3 regions of the Pseudomonas sp. AC355 genome follow, and region 1 is predicted to be linked to each of the others. Evidence: riboswitches for the same ligand, from Rfam matches in the RefSeq annotation. Region 1 holds a riboswitch; each other region holds the start of a gene.
What was found. Region 1 has a riboswitch for cobalamin ahead of ACZ0AI_RS06005 (ABC transporter substrate-binding protein). Riboswitches for the same ligand answer to the same signal wherever they lie in the genome.
Positions count from the first base shown of each region.

Region 1 (4,155 bases):
GGCCAGTGACGATGCCGATACCGAAGTACGCCGCGCCGCCACCGGTGCGCTGGGTCTGGCCAGCGACGACAGCGTGCTGCCGGCTTTGCAGACGGCGCTCAAGGATCGCGAATGGCAGGTGCGTGAGGAGGCAGCCACCACCCTCGGCAAAGTCGGCCAGGCCGGCGCCGGCCCTGCGCTACTGGAGGCGCTTGGCGACAGCTATTGGCAGGTACGACTGCGTGCCGTGCGCTCGCTCGGCCGCCTGCGATTCGCTGCGGCGCGTGAGGCGCTGGTGGAACTGCTCGGGCACGCGATCAGCAACCTGCGCAAGGAGTCCGCACTGGCGCTTGGCGAGCTGGGCGACGCTCAGGCACTGCCAGCATTGCTGGCTGTTGAGCACGATGCCGATCCGGAAGTGCGCAAAGCGGTGCGTATCGCCATCGGCCAGTTGCGCCTGCAAAAGCCATGAACCAGGCACCCGTCGCAATACATAACAGTGCCACGCAAGCGACATTGACCGTGGAGTGGGGGCAAGGGCAGGTACAGGTGCTTGCTCACGGGCGCCTGCGCGCCGGGTGCCCGTGCTCGAAATGCCGGGCGGCCCGGCTGGCGCAGCGCATCGACGTGGCACCGGATGGCGTCCGCATCACGGCAGTCCACCCTCAGGGCTATGGGCTGCAACTGGTATTCGACGATGGCCACGACCGCGGCATCTATCCCTGGAGCTATTTGCGTGAGCTGGGGGAGGTGGCAGGTTGAAGTTGGCCGGGCTTGTCGCATGGCCAGGTCGTCACGGCGCCAGCCGCGGGATGACCGCAATCGCATTCGCGCCGAGGGCGGCGCTCCCACCGAAATGGCGCTGAACATCCATTTTGCAGACGCCTCGATACTGTAGGAGCCCGCTTGCGGGCGAATGGTTGTCGCGCCGCGGACTTGGAGAGACGGCTGCGATCGCGCCGAGAGGCTGATGCAGGCACTTACCCCTTGTTCTTGCGCTGCGGTTTGGGCCGGCCTTGCACGCACTTGAAGCGTGGCTCGGTCTTGCAGATCACGTAGATGCGGCCACGACGTTTGACGATCTGGCAATCGCGGTGGCGCAATTTGGCGGTGCGCAGCGACGCGAGCACTTTCATGAGCGGGCTCCTGCAAAACCGGCGAAGCGCTTGTTGAAGCCGGCCACTCGTCCTTCGCTTGCAGTCTGGCGCTGCTGGCCGGTGTAGATCGGGTGCGAGGCGCTGGAAATATCGAGCGTGACGTAGGGGTAGACGTTGCCGTCGCTGTGCTCGCGGGTCTTGTCGGTGCTGACCGTGGAGCCGATCAGCCAGTAGGCGTCAGCCGAGACGTCGTGGAATAGAACGGGGCGATATTCAGGGTGGATACCAGGTTTCATAAGTGCTCCAATAAATACGTTATAAAGTAACAATATTCAGTCTTATTGATTTTTGTTCTCATTTCAAGCCCGAATCTGGATTTTTCCCGCAGGCCTCAATCGGCCCTCGGATCTTCCAGATCAGAAGCTGAAATGAGCGCTGAACTGGACTTGCTAAATTGTTATGTTGTAACAATAATGGCCGCCGAAATTAGCCGTACAAGTGCTGCACTGGCTTCCGGCTTGTTGGGATGAATGCGCAGAAACTCCAGCGAAGCGCTGCAGGGGAGCGACCTAATCGTTTAAGATGCCGCCCGCCGGTTTCCGCGAGGAATTAATAGGGAATCCGTCGCCACCTCTGGTGGCCAAACGGAACTGCCCCCGCAACTGTAGGTACTGAGCATCGTTGCATTAGTGTCACTGGGTTCGAATCCGGGAAGGCCGCAGCGTTGCCACGACGTACCAGTCAGGAGACCTGCCGGCATAGGTCTGAGCAGCTGCAGTGCAGCCCTGCTCGGGCGCTGCAATCGAACCAGCCGGCGGGGTGTCCGGGAGGGGCATCCGTAATCACCTTCCTTAGGGACAGGTGCGGCCATGGCCGCTTGGCGTGATGTGTTCTCCAGCCTGCGCACTGCCATTTATGCGTATCTGTTGATTGGGAGATCACCCGCATGACCGTGTCTCGTTTTGCCGTTCTGGCCGCCACCCTTGGCCTGTCTTCGATGGCGCTGGCCGCCGCCCCGACTCAGTATCCCCTGACCCTCGAGAACTGCGGCCATGAACTGAGCTTCGCCGCTGCGCCCAAGAGCGCCGTGACCATCGGCCAAGCCGGCACAGAAATTCTCTATTCCCTCGGGCTTGGCGACCGCCTGGTGGGTACCTCGCTGTGGTTCAGCAACGTGCTGCCCGAGTTCGAGACGCAGAACGCCAAGGTCGAGCGGCTGGCCGACAATGACCCGAGCTTCGAGTCGGTGATCAACAAGCGCCCCGGTCTGGTGGCCGTGCAGTTCGAGTGGATGGTTGGCAAGCAGGGCGTGGTCGGCACCCGTGAGCAGTTTCACGAGCTGAAGATTCCCACCTACATCATGCCGTCCGACTGCGAGGGCAAGGACAATCTGGTCGGTGCCGACGGTACCCGCCTGCAGCCTTTCCAGATCGACAGCCTGTACAAGAGCGTGCAGCAACTGGCGCAAATCTTCGACGTGCAGGCTGAGGGCGACAAGCTGGTCGCCAGTCTGCAGGACAGGCTCGGCAAAGCGGTCGCCAACGCCGGGCAGCGTCAGGCCAAGCAAATCTCCGCTGCGTTCTGGTTCTCCAGCGCCGATCTGGATCTCGATCCCTACATGGCCGGCCAGAAAGGCGTCGCCGACACCATGATGAAGTCGCTGGGCCTGCGCAACGTGGTCGAGTCCAGCGAAGAGTGGCCGACGGTCGGCTGGGAAACCCTGGCCAAGGCCAACCCGACCGTGCTGGTACTCGCGCGCATGGATCGCCGCCGTTTCCCGGCTGACGACGTGGAGAAGAAACTCGAATTCCTGCGTAATGATCCGGTCGCCAAGCACATGGATGCCGTGAAGAACGGCCGCATCGTGATTCTCGATGCTGACGGCATGCAGGCTTCGCTGCGCATGGTCACCGGCATCGAAACCCTGGCGAAGGCCGTTGACGGGTTCGATCTGCAGAAATGATTGCTCGCGGCTCCCGCCTGTTCCTGCTCACCATCATCTGCCTGCTGTTGCTGGCCGTAGCGGTGGTCGTCGGTGTGGCGCTGGGGGAGACCCGTATTCCGCTGTCGGTGGTCTTCCAGGTGCTGGCCAACAAGTTGTTCGGGGCAGGCTTCGTGCTCGACCCGATCGACGAGGGCATCGTCTGGAACTACCGCCTGACCCGCGCCCTGGTCGCCGCCTGTTGCGGCGCCGGGCTGTCGGTGTGTGGGGTGGTGCTGCAGGCGCTGCTGCGCAATCCACTGGCCGATCCTTATTTGTTGGGGATTTCCGCCGGTGCTTCCACCGGAGCGGTTTCGGTGGCGCTGCTGGGGCTCGGCGCGGGCATGCTGTCGCTTTCGATGGGCGCCTTCATTGGCGCAATCGCCGCCTTCAGCCTGGTCGCATTGCTGGCGCGGGCAGCGGGCGGCGGCGCGCTGAATGGCACCGGGCAGATCATTCTCGCTGGCATCGCCGGCTCCCAGTTGTTCAATGCACTGACCTCGTTCCTGATCACCAAGTCGGCCAGCGCCGAGCAGGCCCGGGGCATCATGTTCTGGCTGCTCGGCAACCTCAGCGGCGTCAACTGGCACGATGTCGCCCTGGCCGTGCCCGTGGCGCTGGCCGGGGTGCTGCTGGTGGCCTGGCATACCCGCGCCCTGGATGCCTTCACCTTCGGTGCCGAATCGGCGGCGTCGCTGGGCGTACCGGTGCGCCGGGTACAGGCCACGCTGATCGCCTGCGCGGCGCTGGTCACGGCGGTGATGGTGTCGATCGTCGGCTCCATCGGTTTCGTAGGCCTGGTGATTCCTCACGCTGCACGGCTGCTGGTCGGCGTGCGGCATGGCCGGCTGGTGCCGGTCGCAGCCCTGACCGGCGCGGTGTTCCTGATCGCCGCCGACGTGCTGTCGCGTACGGTGATCAAGGGGCAGGTACTGCCGATTGGCGTGGTCACCGCGTTGATCGGCGCGCCGGCCTTCGCGGTGATTCTGGTACGTGGGAGGCGGGTGCGGTGAGTACGGTGCTGCAGTGCAGCGACTTGGGCTGGTCGGTGAAGGGAAGGGCGATCGTCGCCGGCGTCGACCTGCAATTGCGCCAGGG
Region 1 is NZ_OZ409843.1:1,260,678-1,264,832, reverse strand. It holds gene ACZ0AI_RS06025 (HEAT repeat domain-containing protein) at 1-451, shown strand, start outside; gene ACZ0AI_RS06020 (DUF971 domain-containing protein) at 448-741, shown strand; gene ykgO (type B 50S ribosomal protein L36) at 960-1,115, opposite strand; gene ACZ0AI_RS06010 (type B 50S ribosomal protein L31) at 1,112-1,372, opposite strand; cobalamin riboswitch at 1,653-1,848, shown strand; gene ACZ0AI_RS06005 (ABC transporter substrate-binding protein) at 2,023-3,039, shown strand; gene ACZ0AI_RS06000 (FecCD family ABC transporter permease) at 3,036-4,070, shown strand; gene ACZ0AI_RS05995 (ABC transporter ATP-binding protein) at 4,067-4,155, shown strand, end outside.

Region 2 (4,155 bases), 580 kb from region 1:
GCGTACCGATCGAAGTGGCGCTATCTGGCGACATGCTGCGCCGCGACCCGGCGCTGTGCTGGAAGTACCTGGCACAGCTCGGCACCGCCTGCCTGGCCGCCCAGCCAAACGCCGGTCACAAGGCGATTGCCGAGTTGCAGGCCTTGAAGCCTGAATGTTGGGTGCTCACTCAGAACATCGACGGTTACCACCGCCTGGCTGGCAGTCCGGCAGATCGACTGATCGAAATTCACGGTGAGTTGGCGCCGCTGCATTGCCAGAGTTGTGGCGGCGTGGACGAGGGACTCGTCAAGCATCTGCAACAACCGTTGCCGCCTCTGTGCGGCAGTTGCGGTGGTGTGCTGCGCCCGCCGGTGACGCTTTTCGGTGAGATGCTGCCGGAGGAGGCCGTCGGTCGTCTGTATACGCAGTTGGAGAAAGGGTTCGATCTGGTGATCAGCGTCGGCACCAGCGCAAGCTTCCCTTATATAGTCGAGCCGCTGCTGCGCACTCGCCAGTCTGGTGGGGTGACGGTGGAGGTCAATTTGTCGCAAAGCGAGGTTAGCGATCTGGTTGACTTCAGGCTGGAAGAAAGGGCCTTAGATGTTTTTCCGGAACTACTGAGTCACATTAATCGTCATAGAATTTGCATATGGCCCCGTTAGAGGGCATAGTCGCGGCTGTTCATTTTTCATGCCACGGTCGTGCCCATGCGCAAAAGCTTCGCACCCCTCGTGCCTCTCGCACTGACGATGGTTCTCGCCGCCTGCGCTAACCATGCTCCGCAATCCCATAACGATGCCCCAGCCCAGGCTTCTTTGCCTGCCCGGCCGGTAGTCGCAGCGCCTGTTCTGGATCGGATCGATGTCGTTGAAGACGATGCAGCCGCTGATTTTGCCGGCCACGCACCGTACGAGCTGCCACAGCTTGCAGACAGTGTTCTCGAAAAAGGCCTCTCGCTGATCGGTACCCGCTACCGGTTCGGGGGCAGCTCGGTGAAAACCGGTTTCGATTGCAGCGGTTTTATTGGTTACCTGTTCCGTGAAGAGCTTGGCATGGAGCTGCCGCGCTCGACGCGCGACATGATCAACATCGACGCGCCGCTGGTCGAGCGCAAGGCGCTGGAGCCCGGTGATCTGGTGTTCTTCAGCACGGCAGGTCGTGGCCGCGTCAGCCATGCCGGTATCTATCTGGGCGATGATCAGTTCATCCATTCCTCCAGCAGCCGCAGCGGTGGCGTGAGGATCGATAGCCTGGATGACCGCTACTGGAAACGTACCTTCATCGAAGCCAAGCGTGTCCTGGCGATGGCGCCGACCGAGCACCTGGCGTCTCAGCATTGAGGTGGTAAATGTCCGATCTGCACAGATCGGGCAACATCTTGATAGTTTTCAAGCGGCTGCAGCATAAAGCTAAAGCTTGCACTGCAGTTGTGAACGGAGCAGAGTAGGGCGCATTCAGGCTCCGGGATCGTCCGTCCATGACTGCCACCATTCGCATCGCCCTCTTGCTGCTCACAGCACTGCTCAGTGCGTGCTCCAGTCGTGCACCCGTACCTGCTCCGCAACCCGTTGTCGTAGCACCTGTACCTGGTAATTATCAGGGGGGCGCTGACGATGTACTGTTTCGTGCATTGGGCCTTGTCGGCACGCCTTACCGCTACGGCGGCAATACCCCAGCCAGCGGTTTCGATTGCAGCGGCTTGATCGGTTACGTCTACCGTGATGCGGCGGGCATCCAGTTGCCGCGGTCGACGCGCGAACTGATCAGCATGCGCGCGCCGACCGTAGGGCGTGATGCCCTGCGCAGTGGTGATCTGGTGTTCTTTGCCACCAGTGGCGGCCGCCAGGTTAGCCATGCTGGCATCTACGTCGGCGAAGGACGCTTCGTGCATGCACCGTCCTCGGGCGGCACCGTGCGCTTGGACAGCCTCGCCAACAGCTACTGGCAGCGTACCTATATCGAAGCGAAGCGGGTTTTTCCGGTCGAGTTGGCTAGTCATCCCTGAGTCTTCGATTGACGCTGAGGCGGCCAATCCTTACCCTTCGCCGCTTGCTTCAGGTGTCCTCGGTTTTGGCCGAGGGTGAAACTGGGAAGTCGGTGCGCCGCTGCTCCAGCAAGCAGGCAATGCCGACGCTGCCCCCGCAACGGTAAACGAGCCAAGCCACGCTTTCAGCCACTGTATCGCCGATACGGGAAGGCTGCGTCGGTGGCCGCATTCTGATGAACGCGGCGCTCGCAAGCCCGGAGACCGGCCTGTCGCTTTTTCCAGAGTTGCGCGGTGGGCGCGGCCGGTGCGTGATCGATCCGGTCAGCTCCTGCCTACTCCTGTGTGATTCCTTTATCGTCCGGCATGAACCCGGTTTCCTGCCCGAGCGCTTCACCTGCGTGCGCCGATTGGCCCTGCGCTGAGGAGATCCCATGAGCGAATCGACCCCATCCCCAAGCCGAGAATCAGCAGAGCGCGACGCGCGGCACAACGCCCGTATGGCTCGCAAGAAAGCCCTGATGGACGAGAAGATCGCCCAGGCTCAGGACGAGTATGGCCTGTTGCTGGTGCACAGCGGCAATGGCAAGGGCAAGAGTAGCTCCGCGTTCGGCATGGTTGCCCGGGCGCTGGGACATGGTCTCAAGGTCGGCGTGGTGCAGTTCATCAAGGGCGGCATGGCCACCGGCGAAGAGCATTTCTTCCGCCGCTTTCCCGATGAGGTCAGCTATCACGTGATGGGCGAGGGCTACACCTGGGATACCCAGAATCGGCAGCGCGATATCGAGAAAGCCGTGCAGGCCTGGGAGGTCGCCCGGCAACTGCTGAACGACCCGCAGATCGCCTTGGTGGTGCTGGATGAATTGAACATCGCCCTCAAGCACGGTTATCTGGATGTGGACGTGGTGCTGCGTGATATCGAATCGCGCCCCGAGCTTCAGCACGTTGTCGCGACCGGCCGTGGCGCGCCGCCAGCGCTGCTTGAAGCAGCCGATACCGTCACCGAGATGACGCTCGTCAAGCATGCCTTCAAGTCTGGCGTAAAAGCACAAAAAGGCGTGGAGTTTTGATCGTTACAGCGTCTGCATCCGATGCGGGTGAGCGCACGCCGCGTCACTGTCCTGCACTGTTGATCGCGGCTCCAGCCTCGGGGCAGGGTAAAACCACCGTCACTGCGGCCCTGGCACGCCTGCACACCCGGCAGGGGAAGCGGGTGCGGGTGTTCAAGTGCGGGCCTGATTTTCTCGACCCGATGATCCTCTCCCGTGCCAGTGGCAATCCGGTCTATCAGCTGGACTTGTGGATGGTCGGCGAGGACGAGAGCCGTCGCTTGTTGTGGGAGGCTGCTGGCGAGGCCGATCTGATTCTCATCGAAGGCGTGATGGGCCTGTTCGACGGCTCGCCATCCGCCGCCGACCTCGCGCGCCGATTTGGCGTACCAGTGTTGGGCGTGATCGATGGCTCCGCCATGGCCCAGACCTTCGGCGCACTGGCCGTCGGTCTTGCTAGCTATCAGCCGGATCTGCCGTTCTCCGGCGTGCTTGGCAACCGCGTCAATCCCGGGCGTCACAACGATCTGATCCGCGATAGCCTGCCGGCTTCGATCCGCTGGTACGGCTCGCTGCCGCGCAGCGCCGCCATTGAATTGCCGAGCCGCCACCTGGGCCTGGTGCAGGCAGCCGAGCTCGCCGACCTCGATGTGCGCCTGGATACCGCTGCCGATGCGCTGGCTCAGACCGCGACGGTAACCCTGCCGCCACCTGTGACCTTCGCCGCCCCGCCGATTGCAGCGCCGTTGCCGCTGCTGGAGGGCGTACGCATCGGCGTAGCCCGCGATGCATCCTTCGCGTTCACCTATCAGGCCAACCTCGATCTGCTGGAGCGGATGGGCGCGACCCTGACGTTCTTCAGCCCGCTGACCGATGAAAGCCTGCCCGAGGTGGACAGCCTTTATCTGCCCGGTGGTTATCCCGAGCTGAATCTGCAGGCGCTGGCCGCGAACCGTTCGATGATCGAGGCCATCACCGCTCATCAGCAAGCCGGCAAGCCTATCCTCGCCGAGTGCGGTGGCATGCTTTACCTGCTCGACTCGCTGAGCGACGTGGCAGGCGAACGGGCGGAGTTAGCAGGGTTGGTGCCTGGCCATGCACAGATGCAGAAGCGCCTGGTCGCCCTCGCGCTGCAGGCCG
Region 2 is NZ_OZ409843.1:681,658-685,812, forward strand. It holds gene ACZ0AI_RS03250 (NAD-dependent deacylase) at 1-644, shown strand, start outside; gene ACZ0AI_RS03255 (C40 family peptidase) at 690-1,322, shown strand; gene ACZ0AI_RS03260 (C40 family peptidase) at 1,460-1,987, shown strand; cobalamin riboswitch at 2,022-2,253, shown strand; gene cobO (cob(I)yrinic acid a,c-diamide adenosyltransferase) at 2,401-3,036, shown strand; gene ACZ0AI_RS03270 (cobyrinate a,c-diamide synthase) at 3,036-4,155, shown strand, end outside.
Region 2: it holds a riboswitch for cobalamin, as region 1 does, so the genes downstream of both, cobO (cob(I)yrinic acid a,c-diamide adenosyltransferase) here and ACZ0AI_RS06005 (ABC transporter substrate-binding protein) in region 1, are expected to answer to the same signal.

Region 3 (4,155 bases), 2.6 Mb from region 1:
TATTATCAGAGCTTGGTCAAAAGTGGAAAGCCATTGCCCTGGCGAAACTTTCGCGCTGGCCATCCCGGTATAAAAGTGCTGCCTGTCGATGATTTGCGATTGATGCCACCCTGTAATTGTGGTGTGTATTATTATAGCGGTCATCAACTCCCATTGGCATTTTCCTTAGATCGGCCGCTTAAGTTGCTCGGTGTCAATGTCGAAGCGTTTGGGCTCTCAGGAAAAAAATTCCTGCCGCGTCTTTACACACGGATGGAAAGGAGTTCCATATTGTCTGCCATGACTCGTCACTTCGCTTCGCAGGGTTTGCGCATGGAGCCGCTTAATGAAGATCATCATATCGTCAGGGGTGGGGCGGTGAAGCTGTTCGTAAGAGTTTATCGGACCGCTGACCCCAATACTCAGGCTATCGATATAGCCAGTCGCGGCGCATTTGATTGTATGGAATGTTATGATGAGTGAATCAAAATTTCTTTTTCAACAAGTGTTCTTTGTAGTGTTGTTACTTCTTCTGGCGGGATGTCGCTCGCATGAATATACGCCGACGGTACCTAGCGTAGAATTCGATAAAGGTAAAAGTCTGGGCAGCTTAGAAGTGCAATATGACTATGCCAAAGACGATGCTCCTACTTTGAGTAGTGCCTTTCGCCGTAATGTGATCGATTCGGATATTGGCGTTGCAGGGACATATATATTTTTGGTGGCCTATCCAACTCTGAAAGTTGATGAAGATTATTCTTCGCTAGATTTAAAAGGTGAGGCGCTGGGGGATGGGGGGTGGCGATTTCTTATTCCCTCTAAGTCGGGCTGGAACGGGCCTCAGGATCTGAACCTGCGTTTTGCCAATGGCGATCTATTTTTATTTCGTTTTCTTAAGGGGCAAAGTTGTTTGAGTGAGTACTCACTCGATACACCGGGCAGAGAGGCGCTTCACATTAAAGTGAGTTTCAAAGAACAAGGTTGTCTGCTGCCGTGTTCGCCTTCGCAAAATGACCCCAATAGATGTTCTCATTTCTGGCGCTGAGCGTTCAGGTTTCCGGTTCTCCGGTGATTGTTCTGTATGCAGCGAATTTTCGTACAGAACTTTAGGGGGCTTGTGGTCTATACAGGTGACTGTGCTCGGCGTCGTACAGCGCCGATGACGAATGCGCCTGGGATTATCTCGAACGGAATGCGTAAGGGCGTGCAGTGCTGCCTCCCAAACGTATGGGCATTACTCGCCAGCGTGGCAAGGTTACCCACAGTCAGAACCTGCCGAATCAGGTTATGGATGAGCAGATTGAGTAGATGGGTAGATGTCCTGGGGGTAATCGCGCCGACCCAGCACAGACCAGCTTCCACTCTTGGTAGGCAGCGGCGTATTGGTCGTGGTTGCGGGCAGCATGAGCGGCACTCGTGTTATGCGGTAGCGTCGCTCATCATGACAGCTGTCAGCGGTCAATCGCGATTGACCGGCCGCTAAGGCCTGCGTAGCCTTCTCGTTTTCGAGGTTCTCCACTCGTGTGGAGCTAAGAGGGAACACGGCAAGCCGTGGCTGCCCCCGCAACTGTAAGCAGCGAGCGCATCGCCAATCGCCACTGGGAAACCGGGAAGGCCGGCTACGCGCCATGACCTGTGAGCCAGGAGACCTGCCTCGATAACGCTTTCGACAACCGGGCGGGGTGATCCGGTGGTGCTTGTGCGACAGCCCCGGCTGGCGCCTGCCATCTCATTGCCCGCTCGCCGTTCATTCAGACGCAGGGCCAATCATGAAAACGCTCGCCAAACTTCCAGTCACCATCGTCACCGGCTTTCTCGGTGCCGGTAAGACCACCTTGCTGCGGCACATGCTGGAAAACGCCGAGGGCCGCCGTATCGCGGTGATCGTCAACGAGTTCGGCGAACTGGGTATCGACGGTGAGATCCTCAAGCAATGCTCCATCGGCTGCACCGAGGAAGAAGCCAACGGCCGTGTCTTCGAACTGGCTAATGGCTGCCTGTGCTGCACCGTGCAGGAAGAGTTCTTCCCGGTGATGCGCGAGCTGGTGGCGCGTCGCGGCGACCTCGACCACATCCTGATCGAAACCAGCGGTCTGGCCTTGCCCAAGCCGTTGGTCCAAGCCTTCAACTGGCCGGAAATTCGCAACGCCTGCACCGTCGATGCGGTGATCACCGTGGTCGACAGCCCGGCAGTGGCTGCCGGCACTTTCGCTGCCTTCCCCGATCAGGTCGACGCCCAGCGCAAGCTCGATCCCAACCTCGATCACGAGTCGCCCCTGCACGAGCTGTTCGCCGACCAACTGGCGAGCGCCGATCTGGTCATCCTCAACAAGGCCGATCTACTCGATGCCGACGCGCTGGCTGCGGTGCGCGCCGAAGTCGGCGAAGAGCTGCCGCCAGCGGTCAAGGTGGTCGAAGCCCATGGGGGTTCGCTGCCGCTCAATGTGCTGCTGGGCCTGAACAGCGAGACAGAGCTGCACATCGAGGGTCGCAAGACTCACCACGACAATGAAGACGAAGACCACGATCACGACGAGTTCGACTCGTTCCACGTGGAACTACCGGAAGCCGATGAAGCCCGCCTGCTGGCCGCGCTGAAGGACGTCGTGGGCAAACATGGCATCCTGCGCATCAAGGGTTTCGTCGCCGTGCCGAACAAACCCATGCGTCTGCTTCTGCAAGGGGTCGGTCTGCGTTTCGACAAGCATTTCGACCGCGCCTGGAAGGCCGATGAGGCGCGGGTTACCCGCCTGATCGTGATCGGCCAGGAGCTCGACCACACGGCCATCGCGGCTGAGCTGAAAGCGGCTCTGGTATAACCATGATCGCCCGCAAGCGGGCGGTGCCTTAGGCGAGAATATGCACCTCCTGCGCACCCAGCCCGGCCAGTCGCTGCCGGCCGACAGCATCGCCGACCTCGGCCAGACCCCCGCCGAGCTGGTGGTGCTGTGCACCGGTGATTCGCACCTGTCGCTGCTGGCCGAGGTCGCTCGCCATCTGCCCGAGGATTATCCCAGCTTGCGGCTGGCCAGCCCGGCGCAGTTGGGCAATAACGCCTCGGTGGATTTCTACGTCGAAAAGGTGCTGCAACACGCCAAGGTCATCGTGATTTCCGTACACGGCGGCGTCAGCTATTGGCGCTATGGCATCCAGCGGCTAGTGGAGCTGGCGGGGCAGGGCAAGACACTGATTCTGGTGCCGGGCTGTGATAACCCCGACCCCGAGCTCACTGCGCTGGGCAACGTGACCGCCGAAGATGCCGAGCGGCTCTGGCAGTACCTGCGCCAGGGCGGTGTGGATAACGCGCGGCAGTTCTTCAACTGCATCGCCGACCGCTATATGGGCCGTGACTATGGCTGGCAGCCTCCCCGAGCGCTGCCGCGGGTTGGCCTGTATCACCCACGCGTGGGCAATGCGTCGCTGCAGGATTGGCGTGCCAGCTGGCAGCCGGACGCACCCGTCGCCGCGCTGCTGTTCTACCGCACCCATGTGCAGGCAGCCAACACCGCTTTCGTCGACACCTTCTGCCAGCGGCTGCAGGCTCAGGGCCTCAATCCGTTGCCCATCGCCGTGGCCAGCCTCAAGGAGGCGGCCTGCCTGGCGCAGGTCGAGGATTGGCTGGACGAAGCCGGCGTGAGCGTGATCCTCAACACCACCGGTTTCGCCCAATCCAACCCGGAGTCTCCCCAGGCAAGGCCGTTCCGTCGCGACGTGCCGGTGCTGCAGGCGCTTTGTGCGCTGGACAGCGAAGAGCAGTGGCAAGGCAACGCTCAGGGTCTCGGCCCCCGCGACCTGGCCATGCATATCGCGCTGCCGGAGCTGGACGGCCGACTGATCACCCGGCCGATCAGTTTCAAGGGCCTGGCCTGGCGTAGCGAGCGCAGCCAGAGCGATGTGGTCTGCTACCGCGCGCACTTGCCGGGCATGGATTTCGTCGCCGAACTGGCGCGGCGTTGGTGCGAACTGCAGCGCACGCCTGCAGCGCAAAAGCGCGTCGCCTTGGTGCTGGCCAACTACCCGACCCGCGACGGCCGCATCGGCAATGGTGTCGGCCTGGACACCCCAGCGGCGGCGCTGAATATTCTCCAGGCCTTGCAGCAGCAGGGTTACCCGGTCGATGCGTTGCCGGACAGCGGCACCGCGCTGATCCACCAGTTGCTCGGCGGCGTCACCAAC
Region 3 is NZ_OZ409843.1:3,820,749-3,824,903, forward strand. It holds gene ACZ0AI_RS17920 (hypothetical protein) at 1-462, shown strand, start outside; gene ACZ0AI_RS17925 (hypothetical protein) at 455-1,024, shown strand; cobalamin riboswitch at 1,471-1,650, shown strand; gene cobW (cobalamin biosynthesis protein CobW) at 1,749-2,798, shown strand; gene cobN (cobaltochelatase subunit CobN) at 2,839-4,155, shown strand, end outside.
Region 3: it holds a riboswitch for cobalamin, as region 1 does, so the genes downstream of both, cobW (cobalamin biosynthesis protein CobW) here and ACZ0AI_RS06005 (ABC transporter substrate-binding protein) in region 1, are expected to answer to the same signal.